Regions from separate parts of the Nocardia brasiliensis ATCC 700358 genome, predicted to be linked through region 2. Evidence: riboswitches for the same ligand, from Rfam matches in the RefSeq annotation. Region 2 holds a riboswitch; the other holds the start of a gene.

Region 1 (7,320 bases), 110 kb from region 2:
GTTCGACAACGATCTGCACGTGTCGGCACGGCCGTCGGATTCGGTAGCGATCGCCTTGCGGGTGGGTTGCCCGATCTATGCCGAGGAACCGGTGCTCGAGGAGGCCGGGCTGGTCATGCCGGACGAGCGCGAGGACGAGGTGGAGAAGTTCAAGGAGTTCCTCGAGTCGGTGTCACCCGACGATTTCAAGGCCACCGACAGCTGACCAGGATCTTTCCGGCATCCCGGCGTTTTCCCGGGATGACCGGGGGATCAGCTCTGAACTAGAGCTTGAGACTTTGACCGCGCGTCGCGTTTGGCTCGACGATGGTGCTCCCTGGACAATCTAGGGGAGTAATCTCGATAGTTGGGCCACGTCCGTTTTGGCCAGTTCGGCAGTACCGCAGTGTTCGGCAGTACCGCAGTGGTCGAAACGGAGCCGGGTCATCGATGAGGCTAGCCGTCGGCGAAGCAAGGGAGTGGTCAGTGGCAGAGCAATCGCAGGATGTGGTACAGCCAGGCCTGTTCCCGGACGACTCGGTTCCTGACGATCTAGTCGGCTACCGGGTACCCAGTGCATGCCAGGTGGCCGGGATCACCTACCGGCAGCTCGACTATTGGGCGCGGACCGGATTGGTCGTGCCCTCCATCCGCAGCGCGGCCGGCTCGGGGAGCCAGCGGCTGTATTCCTTCAAGGACATCCTGGTCCTGAAGATCGTGAAGCGGCTGCTCGACGCGGGCATCTCGCTACAGAACATCAGGATCGCGGTCGACCATCTCCGCAGCAGGGGAGTGCAGGACCTCGCGGGCATCACGCTCTTCTCGGACGGGACCTCCGTGTACGAGTGCACCTCGCCCGAGGAGGTCGTTGATTTACTGCAGGGTGGGCAGGGCGTCTTCGGTATCGCCATCAGCGGCGCCATGCACGAACTCACCGGTGCCATCGCCAATTTCCCGGCAGAACGCGCGTCCGCGGTGACCGAGCGGCCGGAGGACGAGCTGTCCTACCGTCGCAAGGCGCGAATGAACCGCAAGACCGGTTAAGAGATAAAGCCGACACAACACCCCGCCTCCCCGTCATCGAGGGTAGCGGGGTGTTGTGCTGTGTGGCACTTGAATTTTCGAAGCGCCAGGGCTGGTTGATTCAAAAACATCAGGATACGCAGATATGCGCATCTAACGATGAATGTGCCGCAAAGCGAGTCGGGCACGAACAGCACGTGACCAGCACGACACGGCAGGGAAGGGAGCCGGTGGCGCACATCGGCGTGGCGTCGGCATAAACTGGTGGCGCGTCGCCGCCGTGCGGGAGAGTTCCGGGTAACCCCGGACGCCGAAGGAGCAGCACCTCTCCGTCAATCTCTCAGGCAAAAGGACCGTACGGGCTTCGACGTCTCTGGAAAGCGGTGGCCTGCTACGAGCGGAGTCGCCCGCCCACGGGGAAAGGGGCTCGGCTCAGGTCGCGGCAACCGAATCTCTCAGGCGCCCCGACAGAGGGAGAGGGCTGGTACCCGTCGACCGACGTCGACCCGCCCGACCCCATGGGAGCTGCCGTGACTCGCTCATTCGCCGACCGCCATATCGGACCCGACCGGGAAGAACTCGCCCGGATCCTGGACGTCGTCGGCGTCGGCTCGCTCGACGAGCTCGCCACCAAGGCGTTGCCCGCCAGCATCCTGGACGGTTCCGGACTGGCCGGATTGCCCGCTGCGGCAACCGAACACGAGGTGCTCGCCGAACTCGCCGCCCTCGCGCACTCGAACACCGTCGCCACCTCGATGATCGGCCTCGGCTACTACGACACCCTGACGCCGCCGGTGCTCGTGCGCAACCTGCTGGAGAACCCGGCGTGGTACACCGCCTACACGCCGTACCAGCCGGAGATCAGCCAGGGCCGGCTCGAGGCGCTGCTCAACTTCCAGACCATGGTGTCGGAGCTGACCGGCATGGACGTCGCCAACGCCTCGATGCTCGACGAGGCCACCGCCGCGGCCGAGGCCATGACCTTGCTGCACCGCGCGAGCCGATCCAAGTCGGTCCGCCTGGTGGTCGACACCGATCTGTTCCCGCAGACCAAGACCGTGCTGACCACCCGGGCGCAGCCGCTGGGCATCGAATTGGTGCCGGCCGACCTGTCCGGCGGCGAACTGCCCGAGGGTGAATTCTTCGGCGTGCTCGTGCAGGCGCCCGGCGCGTCCGGGCGGGTAGTGGACTGGACGTCGCTGATCGCCGCCGCGCACGAGCGGGGCGCGCTGGTCGCGGTCGGCGCGGACCTGCTGGCGATGACGTTGATCGCCTCGCCCGGCGACCAAGGTGCCGACGTCTGCTTCGGCACCACCCAGCGTTTCGGCGTGCCGCTCGGCTTCGGTGGCCCGCACGCGGGTTATCTGGCAGTGCGCACGGCGTATGCCAGGCAGCTGCCGGGACGGTTGGTCGGCGTATCGGTGGACGCGGACGGGGACCTCGCCTACCGGCTGGCGTTGCAGACCCGCGAGCAGCACATCCGCCGCGAGAAGGCCACCTCGAACATCTGTACCGCACAGGTACTGCTGGCGATCGTGGCCGCGATGTACGCGAGCTACCACGGTGCCGAGGGCCTGCGCGCCATCGCGCGGCGGGTGCACGGACACGCGGCCGCCATCGCGGCCGGGCTGGACGGCGCGGTCGTGCACGACACCTTCTTCGACACCGTACTCGCGCATGTGCCCGGCGGCGCGGAAGCCGTTGTCGCCAAAGCGAAGTCGCGGGGGATCAACCTGCGGCTGGTGGACGCCGATCACGTCGGCATCGCCTGCGACGAGGCGACCACGGCAGCGCACGTCGCCGCGGTGCTCGAATCGTTCGGTACCGCACTGTCTTCCGAGCAGCGCGAACCAGCTCCCGCCGCCACGATCGAGACCAGGACCTCGCCGTTCCTCGAGCACCCGGCGTTCACCAAGTACCACACCGAAACCGCGATGCTGCGATACCTGCGGTCGCTGTCGGACAAGGACATCGCCTTGGACCGCAGCATGATTCCGCTCGGCTCGTGCACCATGAAGCTGAACGCGACCGCGGAGATGGAAGCGATCACCTGGCCCGGCTTCGCCCGCGTGCACCCGTACGCGCCGGTCGAGGACGCCCCCGGGCTGTTGCAGGTGATCCACGACCTGGAGCAGTGGCTTTCCGATATCACCGGCTACGACTCGGTGAGCCTGCAGCCGAACGCGGGCAGCCAGGGCGAGTACGCCGGGCTGCTGGCGATCCGGCGCTTCCACCTGGATCGTGGTGACACGCATCGGGATACGTGCCTCATCCCGTCGAGTGCGCACGGCACCAACGCGGCGTCGGCGGCGATGGCGGGGCTGCGCGTCGAGGTGGTGAAGTGCCGCGACAACGGTGACGTCGACCTGGACGACCTGCGCGCCAAGATCGCCGACCACGCCGACCGGCTGGCCTGCATCATGATCACCTACCCGTCCACGCACGGCGTGTACGAGCACGAGGTCGCCGAGCTGTGCGCGCTGGTGCACGACGCGGGCGGTCAGGTGTACGTGGACGGCGCGAACCTGAACGCGCTTGTCGGCCTTGCCCGTCCGGGCCGGTTCGGCGGCGACGTCAGCCACCTGAACCTGCACAAGACCTTCTGCATCCCGCACGGCGGCGGTGGGCCCGGCGTCGGTCCGGTCGCGGTGCGGTCGCATCTCGCGCCGTACCTGCCGGGCGACCCGCTCGAGCTCGATTCGCACGCGGTGTCGGCGGCGAAGTACGGTTCGGCGTCGATTCTGCCGATCACCTGGGCATACATCCGGATGATGGGCGCGGACGGCCTGCGCGGCGCGACGCTGACCGCGATCGCCTCGGCGAACTACATCGCCCGCCGGCTCGACGAGTACTTCCCGGTGCTCTACACCGGTGAGCACGGCATGGTCGCGCACGAGTGCATTCTCGACCTGCGCGAGATCACCAAGCAGACCGGCGTCACCGTCGACGATGTGGCGAAGCGTCTGGCGGACTACGGTTTCCACGCGCCGACGATGAGCTTCCCGGTGGCCGGCACGCTGATGGTGGAGCCCACCGAGAGCGAGAACCTCGCCGAGTTGGACGATTTCATCGAGGCGATGATCGCCATCCGCAAGGAGATCGACCAGGTCGCCGCGGGCGTCTGGCCGGTCACCGACAACCCGCTGCGCGGCGCGCCGCACACCGCGGCCAGCCTGGTGGGCGAGTGGGAGCACCCGTACAGCCGCGAAACCGCGGTGTACCCACGGGGTCTCGGCCACGCTCGCGCGAAGGTGTGGCCGCCGGTGCGCCGCATCGACGGCGCGTACGGTGACCGCAACCTGGTGTGCTCGTGCCCGCCGCTGGAGGCGTACGCCGACTGAGGTAGCCCGGCCGGGTGCGCTGAGCGCACCCGTTCTGGCTCGCCGCACCACTTCCGTTGTCGCGCACCCGTTCTGAGATACCAGAGGGGGTGCGCGACGACGGAAGGGGTGCGGCTTTCGGTGTTTACGGGGTCGTCAGCGACTGCACGATCGCCGAGGCGAAGGTGAGATCGTCGGAGGTGGCCAGGCGGGTGTAGGTGCCGCCGCTCTGTTCGGAGATGCTCTTCAGCGTCTGCGTGCCGGGGCCGCCGATCACGATGATGTCCACGCGGACCGGGTGCGCCTTGTCGATCGCCGCGGCCATATCGCTCGCGAGTTTCGCGCCGGTGACCGAGGAATCGTCATCGGGTCCGTCGGTGATGAGCAGCACCGAATTGGTGCGTCCCGCAGTGTAGTTGGCGACCGCGTTCTTATAGGCGGCGATCAAGGAGGGGTAGGCCTGATCGGCGCGGACGTCGGTGGCGCGCAGGGCGCCGAGTGCGCTGCTGACCTTCGTGCGCTGGGCGTCGGTGAGCGGCGCGGTGGCGGCCTGCACCTTGTAGGGCTTGGTGTCGTCGAGGTTCTTGCCGAAGGTCCAGATGCCGAGGCCGAAGTCGGGCGGCATGACGGTCATCGTGGAGTTGAGGGCGGCGATCACGTTGGCGAGCCTGGTGGTGGAACCGTCGGCGGTCGACATCGACGCCGAGACGTCCACCAGCACAGTCGATTGCACGCCGAGCACCGGGTTGGCGAGGGTGCCGGCGACCTTGTCCAGGACCGCGCGCGGCGGTGCGGGTGCGGTGGCGGGCGGGCCTGCGGTGAACCCGGCCGCGGCGAACGTCTGCGCGGTCTCCGGGGTGCGCAGGAAGTCGGCGAACAGACCGCCGATCAGGTTCTGGGTCTTGTCGACCCACGGCCCGGACATCAGCGCCGCGGGGTGGTCGGCGATCGGTGCGGCCCCGGACGGACGGTAAACAGCAAGTCCAGGTTGGCTTTTGATCTGCTGCTCGGTCGTGGCGACGGCGTGCACGGTGGCGTCCTTGGGCGCGCCCGCGAGCGCGCTGAAGGCGGCGGCGGTGTCGGGTACCTCGGGTGCTTCGGCGGCGAGTCCGGAGATCGCCGAGACGACCTGGCCCGACTGCGCGGCGGGGTCGGTGAGTGGGTCCGCGCCGGAGACCGCGGAGCCGACCGCGATGGCGGCGGCTAGGGTGGCGTCGCCGGGCGGCAGTGCCATGCGCAGGCCGCCCCAGCCGGACAGGCCGATATCGCCGAGCGAACCCTGTTGCAGGCGTGGCAGATCCGACCACGACGACTTGGCTTCTTCGAGGGCGCCGCGCAATTCGTCGGGCACCGCGAGCACGATCGGGCTCGCTGCGATCGGCGCGGGTGTGCCCTCGATGAGGCCGGGGACGCGCATGGCTTCGATGGAGCGGGTCGAGTCCGGGATCCACAGCACCGGTTGCGGGCCGAGATGCTGATCCCACGGCTTGCCGCTGGTGAAGGCGGCGACGATGGAGGCGGACGGCTGGGTGGTCACCGACACCTGCGCGCAGTGGTCGCGCACCTTCGGCTTTGTCGCGTTGTAGCGGTCCGCGGCCGCTCTGACCTGCGGTGCGATATCCGGATCGGCCGTCACGTACAGCGTCGCGGCGCCGGAGACGCATTCGGCCGCGGCGGCGCTGTCCTCGTCCGCGGCCCGGTCTCGCAACTGAAACCAGCCGAAGACGCCCGCGACCAGCAGCACGATGGCCACTATCGCGAGAACCGGACCTTTACTGACGCCACGGGACCTGGTTCCGCTGCGATGAGTGCCCACGGTGCACAGTGTATGTTCACCTGCGGTTTGCGGGCTCGGCGAGTCTCCTGCTCGTCGGCGTGCCGTGTCGAAACGCCCGGCGTCGTGCCCGGACGGGGCACGACGCCGGTGGTCAGGGGCGGATCATCCGCCCCCGGTCGAACTCGTGGCCACCCCAGACGCCGGACTGGCCGGTGCGCGCGGCGAATTCGCCGCACGCGGTGCGGATGGGGCAGTCCGCGCAGACCTCGCGCGCGTAGTCGAAGTCCTGCGACGGATACGGGAACCAGGCCTCGTGATGCGGGTCACCGCGGCAGGCGGCCCGATGCCATTCGCCGGAGTCCGAGAGTGGGAGCAGCTCCGCCAGGGTCAGCTGCACGACGGCGGCGGTGTCGGTGTGGACGGTCATCGTGGTTGTCTCCTTTCTCGGATATCAGGTCCGTGCGAGCTGCTTCCAGATCTGTCGCTGCTGTCTGGCCCGGTGGTTGGGCGCCTTCGGCACCCAGAGCAACCGCATGCCCGCCTCCTCGGGCGTGCGGTCGGCCTTGCTCGTGTTGCACGGCCCGCAGCAGGCGACGAGGTTGCTCCAGGTGTTCGGGCCGCCCCGGCTGCGCGGGCGGATGTGGTCGACGGTGCGGGCCCAGGCGGCGCAGTAGCCGCAGCGGTGGTTGTCCCGGCGCAGCACACCGGCCCAGGTGGCGCGGCTCTCGTCGTGTACCCGGGTGCTGTGCTCGAGGTAGACGTAGCGCAGCAGCCGGATGGTTTCCGGCAGGAGCACCTCGACGTGTTGGGACCGGATCGTGAAGTGCGGGACCCGGTCGGCGATCGACTCCGCGGTTCCGGCCATGAGCAGCACCACGGCCCGGTCGGCGCTGATCTCGTCGAGTGCCTCGTAGGAGGCGTTGAGCACCAGCACGCCGGTGTGTATCCAGTTGTCGGCGGTGACGGCCGCGGGGTAGGCGGCATGGCGGAAGGGCATGGGAATCACCATGTTTCGGGAAGAGTCGAGCGATGCGGCGGAAGGGGGAGGTCAGCGACCGTCTTGGAGGCGGCTGTTTTCGCGACCTGGTTTCACGGTCGACAAGCGCTGGGCCGCATGGGTGTTCGGCATGGTCGGGCGCATTCGCCACCTCCTCCTCTCCACGTGCTCGGGCGTCACCGCTACTCGGTGATCATCGTCGAATCCCATGGTGACATAACGGA
Region 2 (7,320 bases):
ACCGCCGCGAGCACACCGGAGCGGCTCAGTGCGGCCGCCGCGGCCGGGGTGCTCTCCGAACGTGACGCCACCCTGCTCACCGAGGTTTTCGTGACGTTGCAGCGCATGCGGATGGTGCATCAGGTCGGGCAATTGTCCGCCGGCCACCGCCCCGGTGACGTGGTGGTGATGTCGGAGCTGTCGCCGCTGAATCGGAGCCTGCTCAACGAGGCGCTGCGCGAGACAGCCGCCGTCCAGCGACGCGTCCGTGTCCGCGCAGCAACCTCGGCTTAGAATGGCGGTGTCATGGCGAATCGAGACGGCGAGGATCGAGGGCGGGCGGCCGCGGTGCAGTCCGTCGACCGCGCACTGCTCGTGATGGAGATCATCGCCAAGCTCGGGCAGGCCGGCGTCACGGAGATCGCCGCCGAACTGGGCGTGCACAAATCTACCGTGTCGCGGTTGGTCGCCGTGCTCGAATCGCGCGGCTACGTCGAGCAATTGTCCGATCGGGGCAAATACCGGCTCGGCTTCTCCATCGTCCGGCTGGCCGGATCCACCAGTGCCCAGGTCGATCTCGTCGGGCAGAGCCAGGGCGCGTGCAACGCACTGGCCGCCGAATCGGGGGAGACCACGAATATCGCTGTGCTGGACGGTGATCGGATCATCAACATCGTCGAGGCCGCGGGCACCGGCTCGATCGCGTTGCGCTCCTGGGTCGGGCAGAGCTGCCCGGCGCACGCCACGTCCAGCGGCAAGGTGCTGCTGTCGGGTCTGGAACCGGCGGATATGCGCAAGCGGGTGGGCACCAAGCTGACGGCCTACACGCCGCATACCGTCACCAAGGTCGCGGAGCTGGCGACCCAGCTGGTCGAGGTCCGGGAGAACGGCTGGGCCAGCGTGTGCGAGGAGCTCGAGATCGGGCTGAACGCGGTGGCCGCGCCGGTGCTGGACAACAACGGCGTGATCGTCGCCGCGCTGAGCGTGTCCGGCCCGTCCTACCGGCTCGGCCCGGACCGTTTCGCCGCGATGGCGGAACTGGCGATCGCGAGCGCCGCGGAAATCAGCCGCAGGCTCGGCTACTACGGCTGACAGACCGCGTTTCCGGATGCGCTCCGGCGTTGACAACGCGCGCGCTCGCCGACAATACTGAGTCGCATATAGGGCAGTTGTTGCGCTATATGCAACAACTGCATAATCGCCTCACACGCGGCGGGAGATCTCCATCTTCGTGACGGAGAGCCGAAGGAGCAACACCTCCCGGGAATCTCTCAGGCCCAGTACCGCCGCGCCTCGGGCAACTCTGAAAAGTAGTGTCCGCATCGACACTCGCCGACGGGGCAAGCGCGGTCCGCGTGAATCTCTCAGGCCATAGGACAGAGCGGGAGGAGCCACACCCACGCGCGCGACCCGCGTCGACGAAAGGCTCCCTATGGCAGACCCGGCCCTCCGCACCGATCTCGACGTGCCGTTGCACGAATTCGATCCGCTCGTCGCCGAATTGGTCGGCCGCGAACTCGGCAGGCAACAGCACGGCTTGGAAATGATCGCGTCGGAGAACTACGCGCCCCTGGCCGTCATGCAGGCGCAGGGCACGGTCCTGACCAACAAGTACGCCGAGGGCTACCCGGGCCGCCGCTACTACGGCGGATGCGAGCACGTCGACGAGATCGAGTCGCTGGCCCGCACTCGCCTGCGCGCGCTGTTCGGCGCGGAATACGCCAACGTGCAACCACATTCGGGTGCGCAGGCGAACGCGGCGGTGATGCACGCGCTGCTGCGTCCCGGCGATCGCATCCTCGGGCTGGCGCTGGATCACGGTGGACACCTCACGCACGGCATGAAGCTCAACTTCTCCGGGCGGCTGTACGACGTTGCGGCATACCATGTTCGGGCCGAAGACCAGCTGATCGACATGGCGGAGGTGGCGCGGCTGGCGCGCGAGCACCGGCCGAAGCTGATCGTGGCGGGCTGGTCGGCCTATCCGCGGCACCTCGACTTCGCCGAGTTCCGGCGCATCGCCGACGAGGTCGGCGCGTACCTGATGGTCGACATGGCGCATTTCGCCGGTCTGGTCGCGGCCGGCTTGCATCCCTCGCCCGTGCCGCACGCCCACGTGGTCACCTCGACCACGCACAAGACCCTGGGCGGCCCGCGCGGCGGATTCATCCTCGCCACCGCCGATTTGGGCAAGAAGCTCGATTCCGCGGTGTTCCCCGGCCAGCAGGGCGGGCCGCTCGAGCATGTGATCGCCGCGAAGGCGGTCGCGTTCAAGATGGCGGCCGAGCCGGCCTTCCGCGACCGCCAGGAACGCACCCTGACCGGCGCGCGGCTGCTCGCGGACCGGCTGCTCGCCGAGGACTGCCGCGCCGCCGGTATCGGACTCGTCAGCGGCGGCACCGACGTACACCTGGTGCTGGTGGATCTGCGCGCCGCCGAACTCGACGGCAAACAGGCCGAAGATCTGCTGCACAGCGTGGGAATCACGGTGAACCGCAATGCCGTTCCGTTCGACCCGCGGCCGCCGATGGTCAGCTCCGGCCTCCGGATCGGCACACCGGCGCTGGCCGCGCGGGGCTTCGACCGCGCGGCGTTCGTCGAGGTCGCCGACATCATCGCGACGGCCCTGCGGGTGGGGCGGCCCTGGCGTGAGTTCAGCGTGCGGGTGGAGGTCTTGACGCAGAAGTTCCCGCTCTATGCCGGGATGCACCAGCACCTCCCGTCGGCCGCCGACACGGCGCGGGAGCTCGCGTGACCATCAGCGTCTTCGACCTGTTCAAGGTCGGCATCGGTCCGTCGAGTTCGCATACCGTCGGCCCGATGCGCGCCGCGGGCGCGTTCGTCGATCGGCTGAAAGGCACCGGCGTACTGCACGATACGGCCGCGCTGCGGGTGCTGCTGTACGGCTCGCTCGGCGCGACCGGACGGGGCCACGGCAGTGTGGAGGCGATCGTGGCCGGACTGGCCGGCGCCCGCCCGGAGTCGATCGATCCGGACATGATGCGCGATATCGTGGCCGAGGCGCGCGCCGACGCGCGGATCCATCTCGGTGGGGCGCAACCGATCCCGTTCGCGATGGACGAGGACATCGAGCTGCTGGCGCGAACCAGGCTGCCGTTCCACACCAACGGCATGCTGTTCGCGGCTCGCGACGCGGCGGGACGGGTACTGCTGGAATGCCGGTACTACTCGATCGGTGGCGGCTTCGTCCTGGACGAGGACGAGATCGACGGCCGTGCGGCCGAAGCGCCGATGGTCGTGCCGTACTCGTTCGGGTCGGCGGACGAATTGCTCTCGCTCACCGCGGCCACCGGCCGATCCATCAGCGAACTCGTCCTGGCCAACGAAATGACCAGGCGCAGTGGCGATCAGGTGCGCGCCGACCTGCTCGCCATCTGGGCCGTCATGCAGGGGTGCGTGGAGCGCGGCATGTCGAGCAGCGGGGTGCTGCCGGGTACGCTGCGGGTACGCCGTCGCGCCGCAACCCTGTTCGACCGGCTGCGCGCCGAAGCCGAGGACAACGATCCGCTGCGCGCCATGGAATGGGTCACGCTGTACGCGATGGCCGTCAACGAGGAGAACGCCGCGGGCGGGCGGGTCGTCACCGCGCCGACGAACGGCGCCGCGGGCATCATTCCGGCTGTGCTGCACTACATTCAGCAGTTCGTCACCGATGCCGAGGACAGCGTCGTCGAGTTCCTGCTCACCGCGGGCGCGATCGGCCAGCTGATGAAGGAGAACGCGTCGATCTCGGGCGCCGAGGTGGGGTGCCAGGGCGAGGTCGGTTCCGCGTGCGCGATGGCCGCCGCCGGACTCGCCGCCGTGCTCGGCGGCACCCCGGCACAGATCGAGAACGCCGCCGAGATCGGCATGGAACACAACCTCGGCCTGACCTGCGATCCCATCGGTGGCCTCGTGCAGATCCCGTGCATCGAACGCAACGGCATCGCGGCCGTGAAAGCGATCACCGCGGCGCGCATGGCGATTCGCGGCGACGGGCACCACCACGTCTCGCTCGATCAGGTCATCCAGACCATGCGCGCCACCGGGGCGGACATGCTCGACAAATACAAGGAGACTTCGCAGGGCGGCTTGGCTGTCGCTGTCGTCGAGTGCTGAGCGGTATGCGCTATTCGCCGAGCAGCCAGTCGGTGGGTGCGAAGGATTCGAAATGCACTCGGCTGGAAGGTATCCGGGCGGCAAGCAGCTGTGCGCGCACGGACCGCAAGAAAGCGTGGCTGCCGCACAGATAGTAGTCCGCGTCGTCCGGCAACACGATGTCGGCGAGGTCGACGCGACCGTGTCCCTCGTCCTGATACCAGGTGTGCAGGCGGACGTTTCGAAGTCCGTCGCACAGCGCACGGACGCGCTCGCGGAGCGGGTGGGCGGCGGCGGAGCGGTCGGCGTGCAGCACGGTGGCGGGACGGTCCGGCGTGTTGGCCGCCAGATAGGCCACGATGCCCACGATGGGTGTGATGCCGACGCCGGCCGAGATCAGCACCACAGGGGTTTCGACGGCGGTGTCGAGGGTGAGATCGCCGAAGGGCAAGGTGATTTCGAGGCGATCGCCGACACCGATGGTGTCGTGCAGCCAGGACGAGACCTCACCCGCGGGGGCGTCCGGCTCGGCCGCCACCACGCGAACCGTGAAGGCGTAGCAGCCGGTGCCCGGCGCGTCGATCAGACTGTACTGGCGGAGCTGGCGCGCCCCGTCGGGCAGGTCCGCGCCGACCGAGATATAGCTGCCGGGAAGGAAATCCGGCAGCGCGCGCCCGGGTTCGTCCGACTCGACGACGAAAGTCACCACCCCGGACGGATCCTCGGTGCGATCGACCACGACGGTGCGGCGGAAGACATCACCCGGCGCGACCCCGGCCACGTTATAGAGTCCCGCCTCCAGGTCGATGAGGGCGGTGGCCATCAGCCAATAGACGCGGTCCCACGCCGCCGCGACCGCCCCGGTCACCACGTCCGCGCCGAGCACCTCGACTATGGCGGCGAACAGGTGCCGGTGCACGATGTCGTATTGATCCGCGGTGACGCCGAGCGAGGCGTGCCGGTGCCCGATGCGCGAGAGCAGGTCGACCGGATGCGGCAGCTCCGGTTCGACCAGATGCCGGGCGAACGTGACGATGGACGAGGCCAGCGCGCGCTGCTGGGTGCCCTGGGCCTGGTTACCGCGATTGAACAGATCACGGCCGAGTTCCGGGTGCGCGGCGAACATCTTGCGGTAGAACAGTGGCGTGATCGTGTCGATCCGGGTGCCGATCAGCGGCAGGGTGGCGCGGATCACCGCTTGATGTGCGGGTTCCAGTTCCGGGGCGATATCGCTGGGCGAACCGGTCGCGGTGGGCATGGCGTCTCCTCAATTCTCGTGCGCGGGCAGGGGGATGGCGGGCAGATGAAGCAGCTCGACGATGCGGGGGCTCACCAGATCGGCGAGGTGGTAGTTGTCCAGCTCGCGATAGAAGGCTTCTTTCGCATCCTGGAGAACTCGTCGCAAACGACAATCGGTCGCCAATGGGCACGGATGTTCGCCGAGGCATGCCACCACTTCGGCGTCGCCCTCGAGGGCCCGGATGATCTGTCCGACGGTGGCGCCTCGGCCGGCTTCGGTGAGGAAGATCCCGCCGCCACGTCCGCGGTAGGACGCCACGAAACCGAGTTCGGCGAGTCGTGATACGGCTTTCGCTACCTGGTGCTCCGAGGAATCGACCTGGCGGGCAACGAGTTTGGCGGTCACGCGATGGTCGGCCGATCCGCTGACCGCCAGCCGCATCATGGTCCGCAGGGCGAGATCGGTGGACCGGGCGAGCTGCATGACTTCACGGTACGTAATCGCACAGGGAAAAAGTGCGTGCAGCGGGTGTGCTGTTTAATACGCGGCTGCGCGCCGATTATGTAAGCCAGGCCACAGCAATAAAAGTGAACCCGGTGCTCCGCACAGCGATTCCAGCTATTGCGGAGCACCCGGGCCGGGTAGGTCAGCCGATTCCGATCGACTGCGCCAGGAAAGGCCATGACGTGCGCAGATCGTCTTCCCAGTAGCCCCACGAATGGGTGCCCACCGGGCGGTCGTCGAAGGTCACCGGAATGTTCAACTCACGCAAGCGGTTCGTCAGGTTCACCGTGCAGTAATGGATGGCCGCTTCGATCGGCCCGCCGAACGCGATCTGCACCGGCAACGGAATTCGGCCCTCTTGCACCCGGCGATCGCCGGGGGTGTCGTGCGGAGCCGCGGCGATACCGCTACCCGAACTCAGATAAACGGCTGTGCCACGCAAACGTTCGGCGTTGACGAGCGGGTCGTTGGCGCGCCACAGCGGCCCGTTGCGCGGACCCCACATGTTCTCGACGCTCTGCCCGCCACCCCAGTTCTCCACCGTGAGCCGGACGAATTCCTGTCCGATCGGGTCCGAGGTCTGCGCGCACCCGCTGTAGGAGGCCACGCTGTTCCAGAAGCCGGGCTTGGCGATCGCCAGGTTCAGCACCGAGGTGCCGCTCATCGAAACGCCCGCGAGGGTGCGAGTTCCGTTGGCGCCCAGGAACTCCTCGATGACCGGCGGCAACTCCTCGTTGAGGAACGTCTGCCACTTGTTGTAACCGAGCACCGCGTCCGCGCGGACCCAGTCGGTGTAGTAGGAATTGGCGCCACCGAAGGGCGTGACGACGTTGATGTCCTTGCCGCGCAGAAAACTCACCGCGTCGGTCTGCACATCCCAGCCGCTCTCGTTCGGGCCGCCGCCGGAACCATTGAGCAGATACATCGTGGGCCGCGGGGTCGTCCGGTCGGCGGCCCGGATGATCTGGATCGGGATCGGGCGGTCCATCGCGGGCGAATACACCATGACGGTCTGCTGCCGATCGTTGATATCCGTTACCGACACGACGCCCGCCGGTGCTGCGGCCGCCGTACCGGCCACGCCGGCCAGACCCGCCGCGGTCAGGGTGGTGGCCAGTGCCCAGCGCAGGCCGCTTCGTCGTATCCATCGCCGTGATCTCAAATTGTGGATCCTCTCGTAGCTGCCGCCGTGCACAGCGGCATTACCAGGGATTCGCGTCGCTCGGGCCGCCGGTTTGGTCCGGCGGGCGAGTCAGTCCTTGAAATATGCGAGCTGGTGACTCGTCGCCAGCAGCGACCCGTCGGGTGTCCACAGTTCCGCGGCGTGATCGAAGAAGCCGTTGCCGAAGCGGCGACCGCGCGCGGTGGCGAGCACCGGCTGGTCGGCCTGCGCGGCGAGCAGTTCGTCGTCGGCGTGGAAGTACACCGTCAGCGAGACCGTGCCGGCCGGGACGAATCGGCCGATGCGCAGCATCACCCGCGGAAAGAACACGTCGGTC

The links. Region 2 has a riboswitch for glycine ahead of glyA (serine hydroxymethyltransferase). Riboswitches for the same ligand answer to the same signal wherever they lie in the genome.
Region 1: another riboswitch for glycine. It lies ahead of gcvP (aminomethyl-transferring glycine dehydrogenase); the one in region 2 lies ahead of glyA (serine hydroxymethyltransferase).

Annotation. Positions count from the first base shown of each region.
Region 1 is NC_018681.1:4,013,279-4,020,598, forward strand. Features, by position in the region: gene O3I_RS18090 (bifunctional nuclease family protein) at 1-205, shown strand, start outside; gene O3I_RS18095 (MerR family transcriptional regulator) at 430-1,023, shown strand; glycine riboswitch at 1,276-1,368, shown strand; gene gcvP (aminomethyl-transferring glycine dehydrogenase) at 1,521-4,343, shown strand; gene O3I_RS18105 (substrate-binding domain-containing protein) at 4,468-6,138, opposite strand; gene O3I_RS18110 (WhiB family transcriptional regulator) at 6,251-6,526, opposite strand; gene O3I_RS18115 (HNH endonuclease) at 6,551-7,096, opposite strand.
Region 2 is NC_018681.1:4,123,310-4,130,629, forward strand. Features, by position in the region: gene O3I_RS18585 (putative nucleotidyltransferase substrate binding domain-containing protein) at 1-273, shown strand, start outside; gene O3I_RS18590 (IclR family transcriptional regulator) at 286-1,071, shown strand; glycine riboswitch at 1,273-1,369, shown strand; gene glyA (serine hydroxymethyltransferase) at 1,412-2,734, shown strand; gene O3I_RS18600 (L-serine ammonia-lyase) at 2,731-4,098, shown strand; gene O3I_RS18605 (globin domain-containing protein) at 4,109-5,335, opposite strand; gene O3I_RS18610 (RrF2 family transcriptional regulator) at 5,345-5,800, opposite strand; gene O3I_RS18615 (alpha/beta hydrolase) at 5,964-6,983, opposite strand; gene O3I_RS18620 (acyl-CoA thioesterase) at 7,074-7,320, opposite strand, start outside.